2 regions of the Lactobacillus sp. UMNPBX4 genome follow, and region 1 is predicted to be linked to the other one. Evidence: predicted binding sites of a transcription regulator. Region 1 holds the regulator's gene; the other holds the start of a gene.

Region 1 (10,815 bases):
ATGAACTTCCGCAAGTTTTTGGCAGAACTTAATGCTTCAGGTGCTGGTCAAGGTAGTGCAGATGTTGAAAAAGTTGAATACACCGTTTTAAATGATGACAATGTTAAAGATGTCAAAGCTACTGAAAAAGACACTGTTGAATTTTATCTAGAAATGCTCGGTGCTAACTATCACTTAGCTCCTTTTGTTGGCTTCAGCTTGAAGATTAACGACAAGATCTACGTTTCAAGAGATGTTGAATTGCTTGAAGAAGATAATATCAAGCACATCTTAGAAGACGAAAAGATTAAGAAGAATGTCTTTGACCTAAAGAAAACAATGGTTGCTGCACATCGTTTGGGCATGCACACTCACGGTCTTGATTACGACATGCTTTTGGCATCCTACTTGATCAATAATGAAAACAACTCTAATGATCTTGGTGAAATTGCCCATCTTTATGGGGATTATTCCGTTAAGACCGACCTTGAAGTCTACGGCAAAGGTAAGAGTGAACATGTTCCCGATGATGACGATGAATTGTTCAACCACTTAGCTTCCAAGGTCAACGCCATTGAAAAGCTTAAGCCGGAGCTTCTTAAAAAGCTTAAAGAACACGAACAGGATGCTTTGTTTGACACAATCGAAATCCCAACTGCTCGTGTTTTAGCCAGAATGGAAATGAACGGGATGAAGGTTGAAGCCAGCACTTTGCTTCAGTTGCAAAATGAATTTGCCATTAAGTTGAAAGAGCTTGAAGACAAGATTTACAGTCAAGCTGGTGAAAAGTTCAATTTGAATTCACCTAAGCAATTAGGTCACATTTTGTTTGAAAAGCTTGGTTTACCACCAATCAAGAAGACCAAGACTGGTTACTCAACTTCAGTTGAAGTGCTTGATCAATTGAAGACACAAAGTCCAATCGTTAGTGAAATTTTGGATTACCGTCAAATTGCCAAGATTCAATCTACCTATGTAAAGGGGCTGCTTGACGTTATCCAACCAGATGGTCGTGTACATACACGTTACTTGCAAACTTTGACTGCAACTGGTCGACTTTCCAGTGTGGATCCTAACTTGCAGAACATCCCTACCCGTACCGAAGAGGGTAAGCAAATCAGAAAAGCTTTCGTGCCAAGTGAACCAGACGGCTACATTTTCTCTTGCGACTACTCACAAGTTGAACTTCGTGTTTTAGCTCACGTTTCGGGCGATCAAAACATGCAAGAAGCCTTCAAGACCGGTTATGATATTCACTCACATACCGCGATGAAAATTTTCCACTTGGATTCACCAGATCAAGTAACGCCACTGATGCGTCGTCACGCTAAGGCTGTTAACTTCGGTATCGTTTATGGTATTTCCGATTATGGTTTGTCCAAGAATTTAGGTATTTCTAGAAAACGTGCTCAAGAATTTATCGACAACTACTTCGAACAATATCCTCAAATCAAGGATTACATGAATAAAGCAGTACAAGAAGCACGTGACAAGGGCTATGCCGAAACAATCATGCACCGTCGCAGATACTTGCCAGATATTCATGCTAAGAAATACACCGTTCGTGCCTTTGCTGAAAGAACTGCTATTAATTCACCAATTCAAGGTTCAGCTGCCGATATTATTAAAATTGCAATGATTAACATGCAAAAGAAGTTAGATGAACTACATTTGAAGACTAAAATGGTAGTGCAGGTACACGATGAATTGATTTTTGATGTACCAAAAGATGAGCTAGAAACAATTAAAAAGATTGTGCCTGAAGTAATGCAATCAGCTGTTAAGTTGGACGTGCCATTGATTGCTGATTCTGGCTGGGGACACAATTGGTATGATGCAAAGTAGGTGATAAAATGCCTGAAATGCCTGAAGTTGAAACAGTTCGAAGAACACTGCTTCCTTTAGTTAAGGGAAAAACTATTAAAAAAGTGATTTTGTGGTATCCAAAAATTGTGGCGACTGATCATGAAAAATTTTTATCTGAATTGCCTGGTAAAAAGATTATCGATATTGATCGCTACGCCAAGTATTTGCTTATTCGCTTGAGTGATAATTTAACGATTGTTTCTCATTTGCGAATGGAAGGAAAGTATCATTTAACTGCGTCTGATGCGCCTAAGGATAAACACGATCACGTTGAGTTTGTTTTTACTGATGGAACAGCGTTGCGGTATAATGATGTGCGCAAATTTGGGCGGATGCAGCTAATTTTAACTGGCACCGAAAGACAAACTACAGGGATTGGTAAGCTTGGAGTAGAACCAAATAGTTCTAAATTTACTTCAGAATATTTAATCAATGGCTTAAAGCGTAAGAAGAAAAATATCAAAAACACTTTGCTTGATCAATCAGTAGTAGCTGGTCTAGGTAATATTTATGTTGATGAGGTTCTTTGGCGAACCAAGATTCATCCTTTAAGTCAGGCCAATAAAATTCCTGTAGAAAAAGTATCTGAATTACATGATCAGATTAATAAGATTATTGCCGAAGCAATTAAGCTGCAAGGTACTACGGTTCATTCCTTTTTGAATGCGAATGGACAAGTTGGTGGCTTTCAAAGTAAATTGCAAGTTTACGGTCATGTAGGTGAGCCCTGCCCAGTTTGTGGTACTAAATTTGAAAAAATTAAGGTTAATGGTCGGGGAACCACTTTTTGTCCTCATTGTCAGGTGATTTATAAATGAGTTATGTCTTAGCATTAACAGGTGGAATTGCCACCGGTAAAAGTACTGCTGATGATTTTTTTAAAAAGAAAAACATTCCGATTATTGACTGTGATCAAATTGCCCACGAACTGATGAAACCCGGCAATGCATCTTGGCAAGCGATTAAAGATCATTTTGGGGTAGAATATTTAAATTCAGACCAAACAATAAATCGTAAAAAATTAGGGCAATTAGTTTTTAGTAATAAAAGAGCCTTGTCTGAATTAAATCAGTTGACGCATCCGTTAATTTTCGATAAAACAGTAGCAAAGATAAAAGAATATCAGAATTTTGCTCTTGTTATTTTAGATGCACCAGTGTATTTTGAAGCGGGATTGGATAAAAAACATGTAGCTAATGGAGTTTTAGTGATTACCCTTCCTGAGCAAATACAGATTGAACGTTTAAAAAAGCGTAATAATCTATCTGACGAGGAAGCAAGAATGCGGATTAATAGTCAGATGCCATTAGCTGAAAAAGAAAAAATGGCCGATTTTGTAGTGGCAAATACTGGTACAATAAAAGAATTAGAAAATAAACTAGAACAGATATTAATTAAGATCAAAGAAGAGGGATAGCTATGGAATGTCCAAATTGTCATCAAAATGCCTCCCGCGTTATTGATTCACGTCCTAGTGATGAAAACCGTGCAATCAGACGACGCAGAGAGTGTGAAAATTGTGGTTTTCGTTTTACAACTTTTGAAAGAGTAGAAACAACTCCGTTACTTGTAATTAAAAATGACGGTACGCGTGAACCATTTAATCGCAAGAAAATCTTGCATGGTGTAATGGCTGCAGGACAGAAACGACCAATTAGCAGTGAGCAATTTGAGCAATTGGTTGATCATGTTGAAAATAAAGTAAGAAAGCAAGGCATTAGTGAAATTTCATCTAAGAAGATTGGTCAATACGTTATGGATGAATTGGCTGATCTTGATGATGTGGCTTACATTCGTTTTGCATCTATTTATCGTGAATTTAAAGATATGTCTAGCTTCATGAAGACTATGGAAGACATGATGGCTAAGAAAGGTAAGGGCAATTAGTCATGTTTGAGACGTCTGATCCCAAACATCTTTATTATGTAGCCAATCGTGTGAAGCTTTTTCCCGAAGATGAAAAAGTTTTAATCAAATTATATCAACCGTTAGTAGGTGCAGTAGCAGTAGCGCTATATCAGACTTTGATTCAAAATTATGATCCGTATGGCATAATTTCCGACTCGAAGGGGATATATTCATTGCAAGAGCAATTGGATTGCAGCTTGAAACAATTATTTGATTCATTGCATAAATTAGAGGCTGTGGGATTAGTCCAAACACTTTTGTCTGATAATGTATTCAATAATGTTTTAGTTTTTAAATTGCTGCAAGTTCCAGCTGCAGACAAATTTTTTGCGACGCCACTTTTAGCTAGTTTATTAAAAGAAAAGGTTGGTGTATCAACCTTTCATGATTTAAGTCATGCTTTTGCTCAAGAAGCAAAATTAAGGGAAAAACCTATTAAAAATGCTAAAGACGTGTCAGCAAACTTTTTTGATGTTTTTCGTTTACCTGGGGATGAAGCAATCACTCCGTCTAGTGATGTGGTTCAAGCCGCACAAGAAAATAAGATTCATGAAGTTGAAACTGCCAAGGTGAATGATCACGATAGTATTGATTGGGATTTTATCAAGCAGGAGTATAATCGCTATCAAATTCCAGCTAGTGAAATTGACCTTAATAAAGATCAAATTCGTGGTTTAATCCAAACGTATGGCTTATCAGAAAAAGAATTTGTAGATGAAAGCTTGCCATGTCTTCATGGCTCATATAGCTTAAATATGCATGACATTAGCAATACTTTAGCGGAAAATTATAAGAGGGCTAATACTAGAGAAAATGTACAAAAGCAGTTAAATGAAGGGCAAAAAAAGGCATTAGCTGTGATTAAAGATATGGATGACCATGATAAAAAGCTGTTAAAAGCAGCTAATGAGAGTTCACCCGCTGAATTTTTGTATAAAATAAAAACGCAAAAAGGCGGTATAACTAGTGCCAATGAGAAGCAGATTATTAATAATTTGCACACCCAGTATGGGTTGCCTGAAGACTTAATCAACATTTTGACCTATACATGTCTTACTTATGACACAGTAGTTAGTTCTAATTTGGCTTATAAGATTGCCAATGACTGGCTGCAACATGGCGTAGCTACAGCCGTACAGGCTTTGCAATATGTGAAAAAGCGGCGCAATAGCTTTGGTAAGAAAAAATCTGTTCGAACTTATCAAAAGCGAGTCGAAAAAGGCACTGATTGGAGTAAGAAAAAGGCTGATAGGGATGCTGGCATTTCTACCGAGCAATTGAAGAATTTATTTAAGGATTTAAATAATAAATAGGATTCAAAGATAATTGGAAGTAGGTGAAAAAATGGAGCCAATTGGCAATGTAATTAAAAAGATTGTAAAAGAGCGTAATCTGGGTGATGAACAATCTTTGATAGAACAAGCCTTGCGTGATCCTGATGTGCAGTCATTTATTCATGCAAATGCAGATAAAATTGATCAAAAGATGATTCGAAATAGTATATCTAACTTGTATGAGTATTATTCTCAAAAACATACTGCGAGTAAGGTGATGGCAGGGTATGCTCCCCAATTATTTTTGAATGGTAAAGTAATTGATATTCGGTATGTGCCAACTAAGGCAAAATTAGCTCAAGATCGCAAGCAAGCTGCCGAGCGAAGATTACAACTAATCGATGTTCCGACTCGTCTTCATGATGTGAGTTTGAGTGAAATTGATGTAAATGATGATCGTAAACAAGTTTTAACTTTGATCTACGACTTTTTAAGAAAATATAAGCAAAATCCGCATATTCAGGGACTATATTTGTCAGGTGATTTTGGTGTTGGTAAGACATATATTTTAGCGGGATTAGCTAATTATGTGGTCACGAACATGAATAAAAATGTTGTGTTCTTGCATGTGCCAACTTTTATAGCCGGATTAGCAAGTCATTTTGACGACAATAGTTTGCAAAGTGAAATTCGCCGTTTGTCTGAATGTGATTTATTGATTTTAGATGATATTGGTGCTGAGAGTCTCAGTCAATGGTCACGAGATGACGTATTGGGTGTAATTTTACAAGCTCGGATGGATAATGTTTTACCAACATTTTTCTCATCTAATCTTGACATGGAAGCATTAGAATCTCATTTTGAAGAAACACGTAATGCGACTGATCCAGTAAAGGCTAGGAGACTTATGCAGCGAGTACGTTTTTTAGCTAAAGAAGTTGTGGTTTCTGGACCCGATCGAAGAAATTCTTTGCATTAATTTTAAAAAAGGTCTTGCATCTAAAAGTTTCGTGCGTATAATGAGAGTTAATTAAGCGAGACATGATAGCTTTCGATTCAGAGAGAAGAACCTTGTTCTGGAAGTTCTTCATTAGAAAGTTACCCCAATCGCTTATTCCCAAAGTTATTAATATTAGGTTGGATGCCTTTATCAATCCGTAAAGAGGTTAGATTACGCTAACCTGAATTTTGGGTGGAACCACGCTAATTAACGTCCCAGTGCATTCTCGCACTGGGACTTTTTTTATTATATTTTTTCTGGAGGAAAATATGAGTTTTTCAATCACTTTGCCTGATGGCTCAAAGAAAGATTTTGAAGAAAGTTTAACTATTGCTGACGTAGCTCACAACATTGCAACTTCACTTGGTAAAGCTGCTGTTGCTGGTAAGGTTAATGGTGAAATTAAGCCACTTGACTTCAAGCTTGATAGTGATAGCGAAGTTGCTATTATTACTGATAAAGATGAAGAGGGCTTAGACGTTTTACGTGCTACTGCTGCTTTTGTATTTGAAGCTGTAGCTAAGCGTGAATATCCTGAACTTCGTTTAGGTGAACATGTTGCCGATGAAGGTGGTTTCTACGTTGACACCGATAAAGATGACCAAATTAAAGTTGGTGAATTACCAAAGCTTGAAAAAGCTATGCAAAAGGTAATTAAGAACGGTGAAAAGATTGAACACGTTCAAATTGCTAAATCAGAACTTGAAGACCTTTACAAGAATGATAAGTTCAAGAGCGAACTTCTTGCTAAGGTTGAAGGCGATACTGTTGATGCTTACAAGCTTGGCGATTTTGTTGACTTTGGTTTTGATGCTTTACTTCCAAACACTGGCAAGATTAAGCAATTTAAGTTATTGTCAGTAGCTGGTGCTTACTGGTTAGGTAAGTCATCAAACCCAATGCTTCAAAGAATCTTTGGTACTGCATTCTTTAAGGAAGCTGATTTAAAGGCTGATCTTAAGCGCCGTCAAGAAATTAAGGAACGTGACCACAGAACTATCGGTCGTGACCTTGACCTCTTCTTCGTTGACCCTAAGGTTGGTGCAGGTCTTCCTTACTGGATGCCAAAGGGTGCTACTATTCGTCGTGTTGTTGAACGCTACATCATTGACCGTGAAGTAGCTGACGGTTACCAACACGTTTACACTCCAGTACTTATGAACCTTGATGCTTACAAGACTTCAGGTCACTGGGCACACTACCGTGATGACATGTTCCCACCAATGGACATGGGTGATGGCGAAATGCTTGAACTTCGTCCAATGAACTGTCCTTCACATATTCAAATCTTTAAGCACCACATTCGTTCATACCGTGATCTTCCACTTCGTGTTGCAGAACTTGGTATGATGCACAGATACGAAAAATCAGGTGCTTTGTCAGGTCTTCAACGTGTACGTGAAATGACTTTGAACGATGGTCACACATTCGTAGCACTTGATCAAGTTCAAACTGAATTTGCTAAGATCTTGAAGTTGATCATGGACGTATACAAGGACTTCGATATTACTGATTACTACTTCAGACTTTCATACCGTGATCCAAAGAACACTGACAAGTACTTTGCAAACGACGAAATGTGGGAAAGAAGTCAAAAGATGCTTAAAGGTGCGATGGATGACCTTGGCCTTGACTATGTTGAAGCTGAAGGTGAAGCAGCCTTTTACGGTCCTAAGCTTGATATTCAAACTAAGACTGCTTTGGGTAATGATGAAACTATGTCAACTATCCAACTTGACTTCATGCTTCCAGAAAGATTTGGTTTAACTTACGTTGGTCAAGATGGGGAAGAACACCGTCCAGTTATGATTCACCGTGGTATTGTTGGTACTATGGAAAGATTCATTGCTTACCTTACTGAAATTTACAAGGGTGCCTTCCCAACTTGGCTTGCACCAGTTCAAGCAGAAATCATTCCAGTTAACAACGAAGCTCACGGCGAATACGCTGAAAAGGTTCGTGCAGAACTTGCTAAGCGCGGCTTCAGAGTAGAAGTTGATGACAGAAACGAAAAGATGGGTTACAAGATTCGTGAATCACAAACCCAAAAGGTACCTTACACTTTGGTATTAGGTGATGAAGAAATGAAGTCAGGTAAGGTTAACGTACGTCGTTACGGTACTGACGAAGAAATTTCTAAGAGTCTTGATGACTTCATTAACGAAATTGATGCAGATGTTAAGTCATACTCAAGAGAAAATTAATTAATATAATTAAAAAATAAAATAAAAAACGTATGCTATGCTAGGTCTAATTAAGACGGCTTTATTGCATACGTTTTTTTTGTTGGTAAAACTAATGTAATTGATTTTTTACGTTTGTAATTAAGAAGTAAAAAAAATGTAATCGCCTTTAACTTTTATGAAATATTTTAATGAAATAATGAAAATAGCAGTTATATAAGGGAAGGTGATAAACGTGAAAAATAAACTCATTATATTTATGACAACTGCGCTATTTATGTTAGCTATTATTGTAATGGGTCAAAATAGAGTGGATGCTGCATCCTGGGGAGCTAAGAACTTATTTACTACGCCAAAGAAAACTCGCGGAACATGGTACTATAAGCATGAAGGCGAAATCAAGAAGCTTAAAATCACAACGCATACATTTAATAAAATCAAATTGTATAAAATGTTGAGCAGTAATAAAGCAATTAAGTGGACTAAAAAATTAGCTAAGGCTGATAAGAAATCAGGATATAAATTAGCTCAAAAGGTTGGTACTTCTCAGTATGAAGCTACTGATTTCAAATTTCATAAAACACCAGGTTTTGCTGCTAATGGCTGGCTATCTAGCGATAGAGCAGATTCAGGACACACTTATGTTGCTATAAAGAAAAAAGATAAAAGTAATAATGATAAAGTAGATGCACTGAGAGTAGGAAATGGAGCAGATAATTCATTTTTATATTATTGCTATAAGAGCAAAAAATTAGTCAAATAGGTTATAATAATTTTATTGATTATTCAATCACATTTTTATATTTTGCACTGAAATCTTAATTCAGTGCTTTTTTCATGAGGATTAGACTAAATAAGATGATAATACGCCAGCGAAAAAATTATTTAACTTCTCAATTTTTATCTAAGATTAGTGCAGATGGAACTTTGAATATTGAAAGTTTGATTGTTCTGACTTGCGCAATTTTTATTGCAAGTGTTGGATTAAATGTTAATTCAACAGCTACTATTATTGGTGCAATGTTAATTTCACCTTTGATGGGACCGCTGCTAGCAATTGGCACAGGCCTTGCTTTATATGATGTTACTTTGCTGCGTAAAGGAACGATTTCATTATTAGCAGAAATTATTATTAGTTTAGCTGCATCTACAATTTATTTTCATTTTTCTCCTTTGACTTATGCTAGCCAAGAAATTATTGCACGAACTTCACCAACGATTTGGGATGTAATGATTGCGTTTTTTGGAGGAGTTGCTGGAATAATCGGTGCACGTAAAAAAGAAGCAAATAATATCGTACCTGGTGTAGCGATTGCAACAGCCTTAATGCCACCAGCTTGTACGATAGGGTATTCAATTGCAGCAGGCAATCTTAAATATTTTTTAGGATCAAGTTATTTGTTTTTGATTAATTGTGTTTTCATAATTTTGACTGCTTTTTTGGGTGTAAAAATTATGAAATGGCTAAGTTATTCTACTAAGCAATCTAAGTTGTTTTTCTTACGCAAGCCAACCTTTAAAGAGTTTGCGATAATTTTAGTAGTAATTATTTTAATTATTCCTAGTATCTTATCAGCTAATCAGATGGTGAATAAAACTCTAGTAGATCAAAATGTTCAAAATCTTGTTGTTAATGAGTTAGGCAATGTTAATCTAATTAAAGAAAATGTCGATACGCAAGGAAAAATAATTAATCTTACAGTTTCAGGTAATAAAATTAATGCTAAGAAAATTCAAGTGGCTAAAGCAAACTTAACAAAATATGACCTGAAAGGCTATTCACTGAATATTGTACAAGTAGCTCAGGTTAATCCCAATGCAGAAAATCAATTAGATCGACAAGTAAATAATATTATTAATCAGCGTCAGCATGAACAAGAACAAGCTGATGAAAAACGTCAACAAGAACAAGAAAAACGTAATCAAGAAATTCGTAAACTGTCCTCTGCAATATCTTCTGTTACTGCAGTTAGTGATAATAAAAATAAGCAAATTACTTTGATAGAGTTAAAAAAGCCGCTATCTAAGAAGAGAAAAAACGCCTTAGTAAGACAAATAAAAGATAAATATCCAAATATTAATTTAGTGGAATTTGTTCAAGAAAATATTAAAAATTAGAAAGCATATAGCATATTACTTTTATTGTGAAATATCTTGATACTAAAATAAATTTTTAAAAGTTTGTTTTATTATAAAAAGGAGAATTTCTGTGAAAAGTAATAAGGTTGTGCTTTTATTAGCATTAGGGACATTAATGTTAATTGAGCCTGCTATGATGCTATATGATAAGCAAGTTGAAACTGTAACAGCAGAGAAGAAAAATACTAATGCCCAAAAAACTAAATTAAGTGACAGCCAAATTATTAAAAATTTAGGTGTCAAAAAGGTAGCTAATTCAGATAACGATAAATTAACAGCTAAATATGCAAATATTGTAAAACAGCAGCATTATACCTGGGAAAATCCTTATATTAAAGTGAATCCGTATGAAAATTCACCGCTAACGGCATTAATGGTCTTTCATACTGATAAGCCAGCTAAAATTAGTTATCGAGTAATAGGAAAAACTGAAAATACGACAATTGAAAATAAAGTAAAGGGCTAT
Region 2 (7,353 bases), on a different contig from region 1:
GTGTAGTTATCTAAAACGTTGGCATAGCGTCCAAGGGTGAAAAGGTAATCAGATAATCGATTGATGTATTTTAATACGTCATCTGATAATTCCTGTTCATTTAAACTTAATTTGACCAATGCCCGTTCGGTGCGTCGAGCGACTGTCCTGGCATACTGAAGATTGGCACCAGTGGCTTTACCACCTGGCAGAATAAATTCAGGAATGGAAGGAATTTGGGGTGTTAGTTGATCAATGCGATGTTCGAGTTGCTGCACTGTTTCATGGGTGATTTCTTGATGATGCTTTACCACGATATCAGCTTGTAATTGGTAAAGGTTGCGTTGTACGTCTTGCAGCTCATCTTTAAGTTGCAGACAGTTTTTAGATAAGTTAGCAATTACTACACCTAAGTAGGATTGCAATTCATCTACGTCACCTAGAGCTTCAATTTGGAGGTCATATTTAGGCACCATTTTGCCAGTAACTTGCTTAGTTAAACCTTTGTCACCAACTTTAGTGTAAATTTTAATCATAGCTGATTCCTGCTTTTCGTTTGTAATTGTTTAGGGCAAGAGTCAATGGTTTGTACAAAACAAAATAGAAACCAAAATTGCCCAGACAATGGTAAGTATCAAATAAGAAACTTACCGCAACATAACCTAAAAAGGATGACCAGCCACCCCAAATTGACATGCCGAAATTGATTAACAAGCCATATACGTAACCCAGAAGGGTAGCTACGATAACTTGCATCCAGAAGTGTTGCTTTAGTGGGGTGGTTTTGTCAAGTAGGATTACTACTAAAACACAACCAACATAAGCCATAATCTGGGGGATAGTCCAAATTCCAAAGCCTAGATAAATATTGGACAAGATCATGGTCAATGCGGATAGGGCAAAGCCAAAGCCAGCACCCATTGTTAGGGTCACAATCATAATCATATCAGTTACGGGCTGTACGTTAGGGATATCGATGATTTTAAAAATTCTGAGTGTTACACACATAGCAACCAAAATCGCTAGGAGTGCTAAAGATCTAATCTGAACTCTTTCTTTGGTAAGCATTTTACTTGATCCCGGCTAGCTTCCAGACAACACGGTCGTTTCTATGCAATGGTTGTTGGTATGCTCCTTTAGAAGCATACTTGCCATTAATGGTGTAAGTCCAGTAGATATTCTTACTCTTATTTTGGCTTCTGCCAGCAATACTAGTAACAAAGCCATTAGTGCTTTTAACGTGCCAACCTTTTTTCAAACCGGTGATCACTTTAGCATTTTTCTTAACCTTAAAACTCTTGTGTGAGAAGGCCTTGTTGCCCTTCTTTAAGGTGTAATGAACTTTAATGTAAGAAGCAGCTTGGACGTTGCTGGTTGGTGCAACGCCAGTGAAAAGTAGGCTAACAAATACGGCACCGGTAGTAGTTAAGCTTAATAATTTTGTTTTAGTCATTTGTTTTTCTCCTTATGATTATTTCATTTTAGCTAAAGTAAATTTAACTTTATCTTTGTTATTAACAGTTTGTTCATTAGCGCCTTTAGAGGCAAACTTATTGTTAATTGTGTAGGTCCAATAAATCTTTTTCTTAGGATTTTGAGTTTTGCCGTCAATTGCAGTGATAAAGCCTTTGGTTTCCTTAACTTTCCAGGCCTTTTTTAAACCAGCAATTACTTTAGCTTTTTTAGGAACTTTTATGGTTTTCTTATCAAAGGTCTTTTTACCTTCTTTTAAAGTGTAATTAACCGAAATTTGGTTAGTTGTGCTTTTTTTAGTAGCTGAATTATTATTTGAGCATGCAGTTAAGGCTAACGTAAAGAAAGTAATAATTGCAAAAAATAGATTAATTTTACGTTTACTCATACTCTTCAATTCCATTCCTCCAAATAAATTTATTTAATTGGGCAGGCGCCACCAGCACAATCTGATTGGTCGACTAGCTCTAGTCCTTTTTGATCATCATTTTGCTTAGCAAAAACTTTTTCAACATCATCAGTAATCAATGCGGCTCTAGCCTCGTAAGTCTGCTTGTCAATTGGTTCCTTCGGAGCTTGTTTAAGTGAGCCACCGTAATAAGGAAGAAGTGAAGTTGACTTAATAATATGGCGATATTGGTAAAGTAGTGGGGCAATTTGATCACTTTCATCGCTTTGGAAAGTAACGGTACAACTAACAGCATTGTCGGACCAATAAGTTTGCAAAAATGCTTGTGTCGCAAATTGTTCCGCGATGGAAACAGTGCCGGCTGAGGCAAAGTTTTTGCTGTCGGCGTGAGCTGCACGAAGTGGAAATTCAACACAGATTGTATTTGGTGTGTAAATATCTGGTTCAGTGTGGTAGCCACATTCTTTTAAGGCTGGCAAAAGTGGGTCGCTAGCTTGGAAACGAATCCGTTGAATCAAGTAACCAGCATAGTGGAAGTGCATTCCTTCGCTGACTCCAGCCAATTTCGCTACCGTACCTGAAGGTTTAACTGTGGTGTGCTTAATTGATTCATTGCAGCCTAATTCCTTGCTGTAGGTCTTGTCTGCGTCAACTACAGCTTGGTAAAGGCTGTCAACCATCTTAACCGCTTGAGGGTCATAGATTGGCTTCTTGATCTTTTGCCCATTTTCTTGATCAACTGCATCCTCAAAGCCAGTTACAACTCTGTGACCGAGATCATTTAAAAGCCAGTCTTGAATTCCTGACATTGAAACCCCGATTCGGCGATTTTTATGGATGATTTCGCGTGAAATTTCCCAATCATAGGGACTGAAGGTAACTCGCTTGGTGTAGCGAGCAGCTAAGCCAAAGGCTTCCTTGAGGTCCCAGCCTTCTTGTTCCGCTACATAAGGGAAGACCTCAAACAAATTACATGGTTCACCATTAGCTAGAGAAATCTCACCACAAGGGTTGGTGCCTTCAACGCTGTCGTCAATGCCGGCCTGATAACCATCAACGATTCGGCCATAATTGCGTGAAAGATCAAGATTGACGATTCCTGGTTCACCGTTATGCAAAATTCCGTCAGAAATTGGGCCATAATTATTAAATTTAGAGTTAATTGCGACACTGTTGTTAGAAGCCCAGCGGTGATGATAAAGTTTTTCCTTATCTTGCTTCATCTTAATAAAGTCTTGATTATCGCTAGAGCCAAGAGCAAGTTCAGCAGAGCGACGGACATTGCCTGCAACAACTGTTTTACCAATCAAGTTACAAATATCAGTGCCGTCAACGGCAGTAAGCTTACTATTAACGCGAGCATTGATAACGTTGTTGATATCAATAAGCATCTCAACTAAAGGCATTGGGCCTGAAGCCGTACCACCGAAGCCATGGATCTTAGCACCATATGGACGAATGTCAGAGATATCGAGTGCTAATTTGATTTTGTGGTCTGGATTAGTGGCGTTAAAGTGCATGTCGATTAAACGGGCATTAGCTAAGACCCAACCTTCACGGGTGTCAGGCAGTTTGTAATAAATTGTGTCGTCAGGTACACTTTGCTTTTCCCATTTGTCTTTGTCGATGGCACCGACCTTGAGGGATGCCTCGTAAGATGGACTCTTTTTGTCGATGATTACGGCTAAATCCACTTTATTGTCGACGGAAGGAATTTGAGCGATATTTTCGTTGACCACTGAAAAACCAACACCGCCGCCCTTCATTAATTGGTCAAATAAGAAGGAGAAAGGCATTGAAACGGCTTTTTGCTCAGGATTAAGATAAGCAGGCGCAATGTGGCTATCGCCGTATTTTTGTGGGCGAATTGCAATGAACCAGCAGTTATTTAAGGAATCACCGTTCCGCTTTTGATAATCAGTACCTGAAATCCAAAGATTACGACCAGACGGAGTAGCAGCTAAGCCATAGACTAAACGAAATAGTTTTTGTGCTTCATTAGTTAACTCCGTAATTACTTCTGCAGAAGGATTATCATGCAAGCGCGGATCAAGGTTAATATTACCTTCAATAACTCGTTTGACAGTTTCATCCCAATTCTCAGCTCTATTTTGGTCAGGAAGCCAGCGGGCATAAGTTCTCTTGTAGGTAACCCAACCTAATTCTCCCCAATGAGGTTTAACTTCTTGTTTCACTGAATCGATAAAGTCAGGATCCAGCTTAATTCTTGTGGTAGGCATAAAAAACTCACTCCTAAAAGTTACTATTGTTTCACAAAACACATTATCTATGAATACATTTATGATAATACCACAATATGTTGTGTTATGCATTAAAAATTTTTCACATAAAAGGGACTTGCATTCTACAATTTAGGTTAGTAATAGGGGTTGAGAAAAATAAAAAAATATTCAGCAACAAATTTGCTACTGAATATTTTGAGATTAATTGATAGGGGTTGAAAAGTAAATTTTATTTGTTATAGAAAATATAGAAAAAGGATTGTTCAAGAAATTATTTTACGAAACCTGCAGTGAACCAAGTGTTGGCACTAGGCTTAAGTGACCAACCAGAGATCTTCTTGTTAACAGCAGTTACAGAGTATTGGTTGGTAGTTGGCACAACGTATGCTTCATCATACATCCACTTTTGCCACTTCTTGAAGGCATTAGCACGGTAAGTAGGATTGAAGGCCTTCTCTGAGTCGATATCAGCCAAAAGCTTAGTTTGCTTAGGTGAAACGAAACGAGCAAAGTTGTATGGTGCAGCTTCATTGTAAAGGTCGTTAGGGGATGGTTCACTTGAAAGTGACCAACCACCTTCGAAGACGTCGATTCTTGGATCGTCAGATTGGACAGCTTGTACCCAGTTGTTGAATTCCATTAGACGGCCGCCGACAAATTTAACATCCAAACCAACTTTCTTCCATTGTTGGATGTAGTTTCTCCAAACAGGTTCAGCGGTAGTTGAGTTGTTTCTAACAGCCAAGTTAATTACTAACTTCTTACCGTTAGGTTGAACTCTGTATTCACCCTTCTTCTTGTAGCCGGCTTTATCCAATAATTCGTTAGCCTTCTTCAAGTTGTATGGGTAACCCTTGATTGACTTGTCAGTATAATCACCAAATTGTTCAGGGATCAAAGTGTTAACGCGGAAGGCCAAGCCGTGGTAGTAACGTTTAGCGACTGCATCAACGTTCATTGCATAAGCCATAGCTTTACGTAATGATGGATTATTCATCTTAGAATTCTTGTTTTCAACGTTTTTGCCAGCCTTTTTGTCCCATTTACCTACCTTAAAGCCTAAGTAGCTATAAGATAGAGGCACATTGCCGATAAAGTTAGTGTCAGTGGCATTCTTAACATCTTCCCATTGGGTATTAACGACACCAGCAACGTCGAACTTGTGACTCTTGATGGCTTGAGTAACTGAGTTGGTACCGATGACTGTCATGGATACCTTTTCCAAGTTTGGCGTACCACGCCAGTAATGCGGGTTACGTTCCCAAGTGACAGATTGACCACGAACAAGCTTGCTTACGCGGAATGGGCCGTAGAAGAGTGGTTGTTTTCTAACCTTGTCACTAGACATCAACTTGGAGAATGGTACGTCCTTTAAGTAATGGTAAGGTTCAGCGTATTCCCAGAAGTAACCGTTACCTGATTGAAGCATACCAGGCTTCATTTGTTTAAAGTGAATTACGACCTTGCGGCCATTTTCGCCATCAGGCATCTCAATACCAGAAATCTTCTTGCTCTTGCCTTCGTGATATTCTGCTAAACCAACAATGTCGGCAAGAGAATCGGTATAACGTTGTGACTTGGAGTCTTTATTAGCAATAATTTCATAAGCGTATTCCACGTCTTTAGCATTAACTTGCTTGCCGTCTGACCACTTAACACCCTTCTTAACCTCGATAGTTACGGTCTTGGCTTTACGGTCAAGCTTAAAGGTAGCAGCACCTTTATTGTTAATCTTGTATTGATCGTTGACTGAGAATAACCCTTCTTGTCCTGGTTCTGCAACTTCAGTGTCAGTGGCAGTATCAGATAATTCTGGCAAGAAAATACCAGTGAAGGGACTATCTGACTCGATAGCGTAATTTAAGGTCCCACCTTTTTTAACACTTTTCACAGGAACAGTTTGACTGAACTTGTTATTTTCTAGTTGTCATGAACTGTGCAAAGTGTGCATGGTAACTGAAAAAGGTAAATACCTAGAAAGAAGGAAACTTTAAAATGACAAAAAATGAAGAAATCGAAATGAACGAGGGAAGTCATAAAAGTCCTAAAGAATGGGAAAAAATGGATTATGAAGCAAAATGTTTGCCGGATTTTAAGAATGATGATGACAAAACGGTAGCTAAAATTTATGAGACAGATAATTATGGTCAATTCAGCGTAGACAAAAAATTGTGTAATGATGATCGCATTAAATTACTTAAACTTAAGTACATTTTGAATCATGAGAGTTTGCCTCTAGTAGCTGTAAAAGAAAATCTAGGACAATGGGAAATTATTGTTGGTCAAGACAGTTATTGTGCAGCTAAAGAGCTACGAATTCCTATTTATTATTATGAAACTTTTGATTCTAAGCAGTTTCAACGATCTAACGATTTGTCATTTAATGATATGGAAGATTTATTAAAACATCTTTTACATAAATATAGTTTTGGTTGGTAGTTAGAAGGTTAATCTCTATGAAGAAAAAAGTAAAAGAACCACGTGCAAGACAGTTCATGTACGTACAAGACTTAGATCATCTAAAAGTAGATGAGAAAGATCTATCAACTATCTTGAAGCAATCAGGAGCGCTGGAGTGGGCGTATATTAAGCATGACCAAGATCCTCAAAAAAATCAGGATGGTAAGACTATCAGACCACATATCCATGTGGTTTTGAAGTATGAGAACCCCCAGAAAATCAGCTCTGTGGCAAGTATGTTTAAAGACCAGCCTCAGTATGTGGGAGTGTGGAAAGGCAGAATTGCTAATGCTTATTCTTACCTGTTGCATGAGACAGAGGAAGCACAAAGCCAAGGCAAGCATGTTTATAAAGCGAGTGATGTTGTGGCATCTTTTGATTTTGAAGCTCGGATGAAAAGTATTAGAGCCAAAGTTACTAAGAGCCCGAAATTCATTTCTTCTCTAATCGATCAATATGCCGAAAACAAGATTACTTACGACGAGCTTGAAAATCAGATTGGCATTTCTCAGCTTGCTAGACACAAAAAATTAATTGATCAAATCACTGAATTAAGGGCGGAAAAAGAGCATGAAAAATGGCTTAAGAGTTTTAAAGGCAAGAAAATGAAGGTCCTATGGTTATATGGTGCAGCAGGAGTAGGTAAAACTCGCTTTGCGGAATATTTGTTTAGAAATAAAAAGTACTCAATCCTTGGCAGTAGTCGTGATTATTTTCAAGATTACTGTGGTGAACACTTTGTAATTTTAAATGATTTACGCCCCAGAGATTTTAGTTATTCCGATTTAC

The links. The regulator NrdR, encoded in region 1, represses ribonucleotide reductase genes. The targets are predictions, from matches to a motif close to ACACNATATATNGTGT.
Region 2: nrdJ (ribonucleoside-triphosphate reductase, adenosylcobalamin-dependent) is a predicted target of NrdR. The motif match lies at 4,172-4,187, and genes of this name have one in related genera.

The regions. Positions count from the first base shown of each region.
Region 1 covers NZ_PCZF01000024.1:19,226-30,040, reverse strand. The annotation lists gene polA (DNA polymerase I) at 1-1,824, shown strand, start outside; gene mutM (DNA-formamidopyrimidine glycosylase) at 1,833-2,663, shown strand; gene coaE (dephospho-CoA kinase) at 2,660-3,262, shown strand; gene nrdR (transcriptional regulator NrdR) at 3,265-3,732, shown strand; gene CP355_RS06075 (replication initiation and membrane attachment family protein) at 3,735-5,066, shown strand; gene dnaI (primosomal protein DnaI) at 5,098-6,006, shown strand; gene thrS (threonine--tRNA ligase) at 6,297-8,231, shown strand; gene CP355_RS06060 (hypothetical protein) at 8,437-8,973, shown strand; gene CP355_RS06055 (DUF389 domain-containing protein) at 9,069-10,328, shown strand; gene CP355_RS06050 (aryl-sulfate sulfotransferase) at 10,420-10,815, shown strand, end outside.
Region 2 covers NZ_PCZF01000036.1:3,027-10,379, forward strand. The annotation lists gene CP355_RS07340 (cob(I)yrinic acid a,c-diamide adenosyltransferase) at 1-515, opposite strand, end outside; gene CP355_RS07345 (ECF transporter S component) at 508-1,047, opposite strand; gene CP355_RS07350 (DUF4430 domain-containing protein) at 1,049-1,432, opposite strand; gene CP355_RS07355 (DUF4430 domain-containing protein) at 1,451-1,840, opposite strand; gene nrdJ (ribonucleoside-triphosphate reductase, adenosylcobalamin-dependent) at 1,870-4,101, opposite strand; partial or broken gene CP355_RS07365 (oligopeptide ABC transporter substrate-binding protein) at 4,376-6,016, opposite strand; gene CP355_RS07370 (hypothetical protein) at 6,100-6,543, shown strand; gene CP355_RS07375 (Rep family protein) at 6,561-7,353, shown strand, end outside.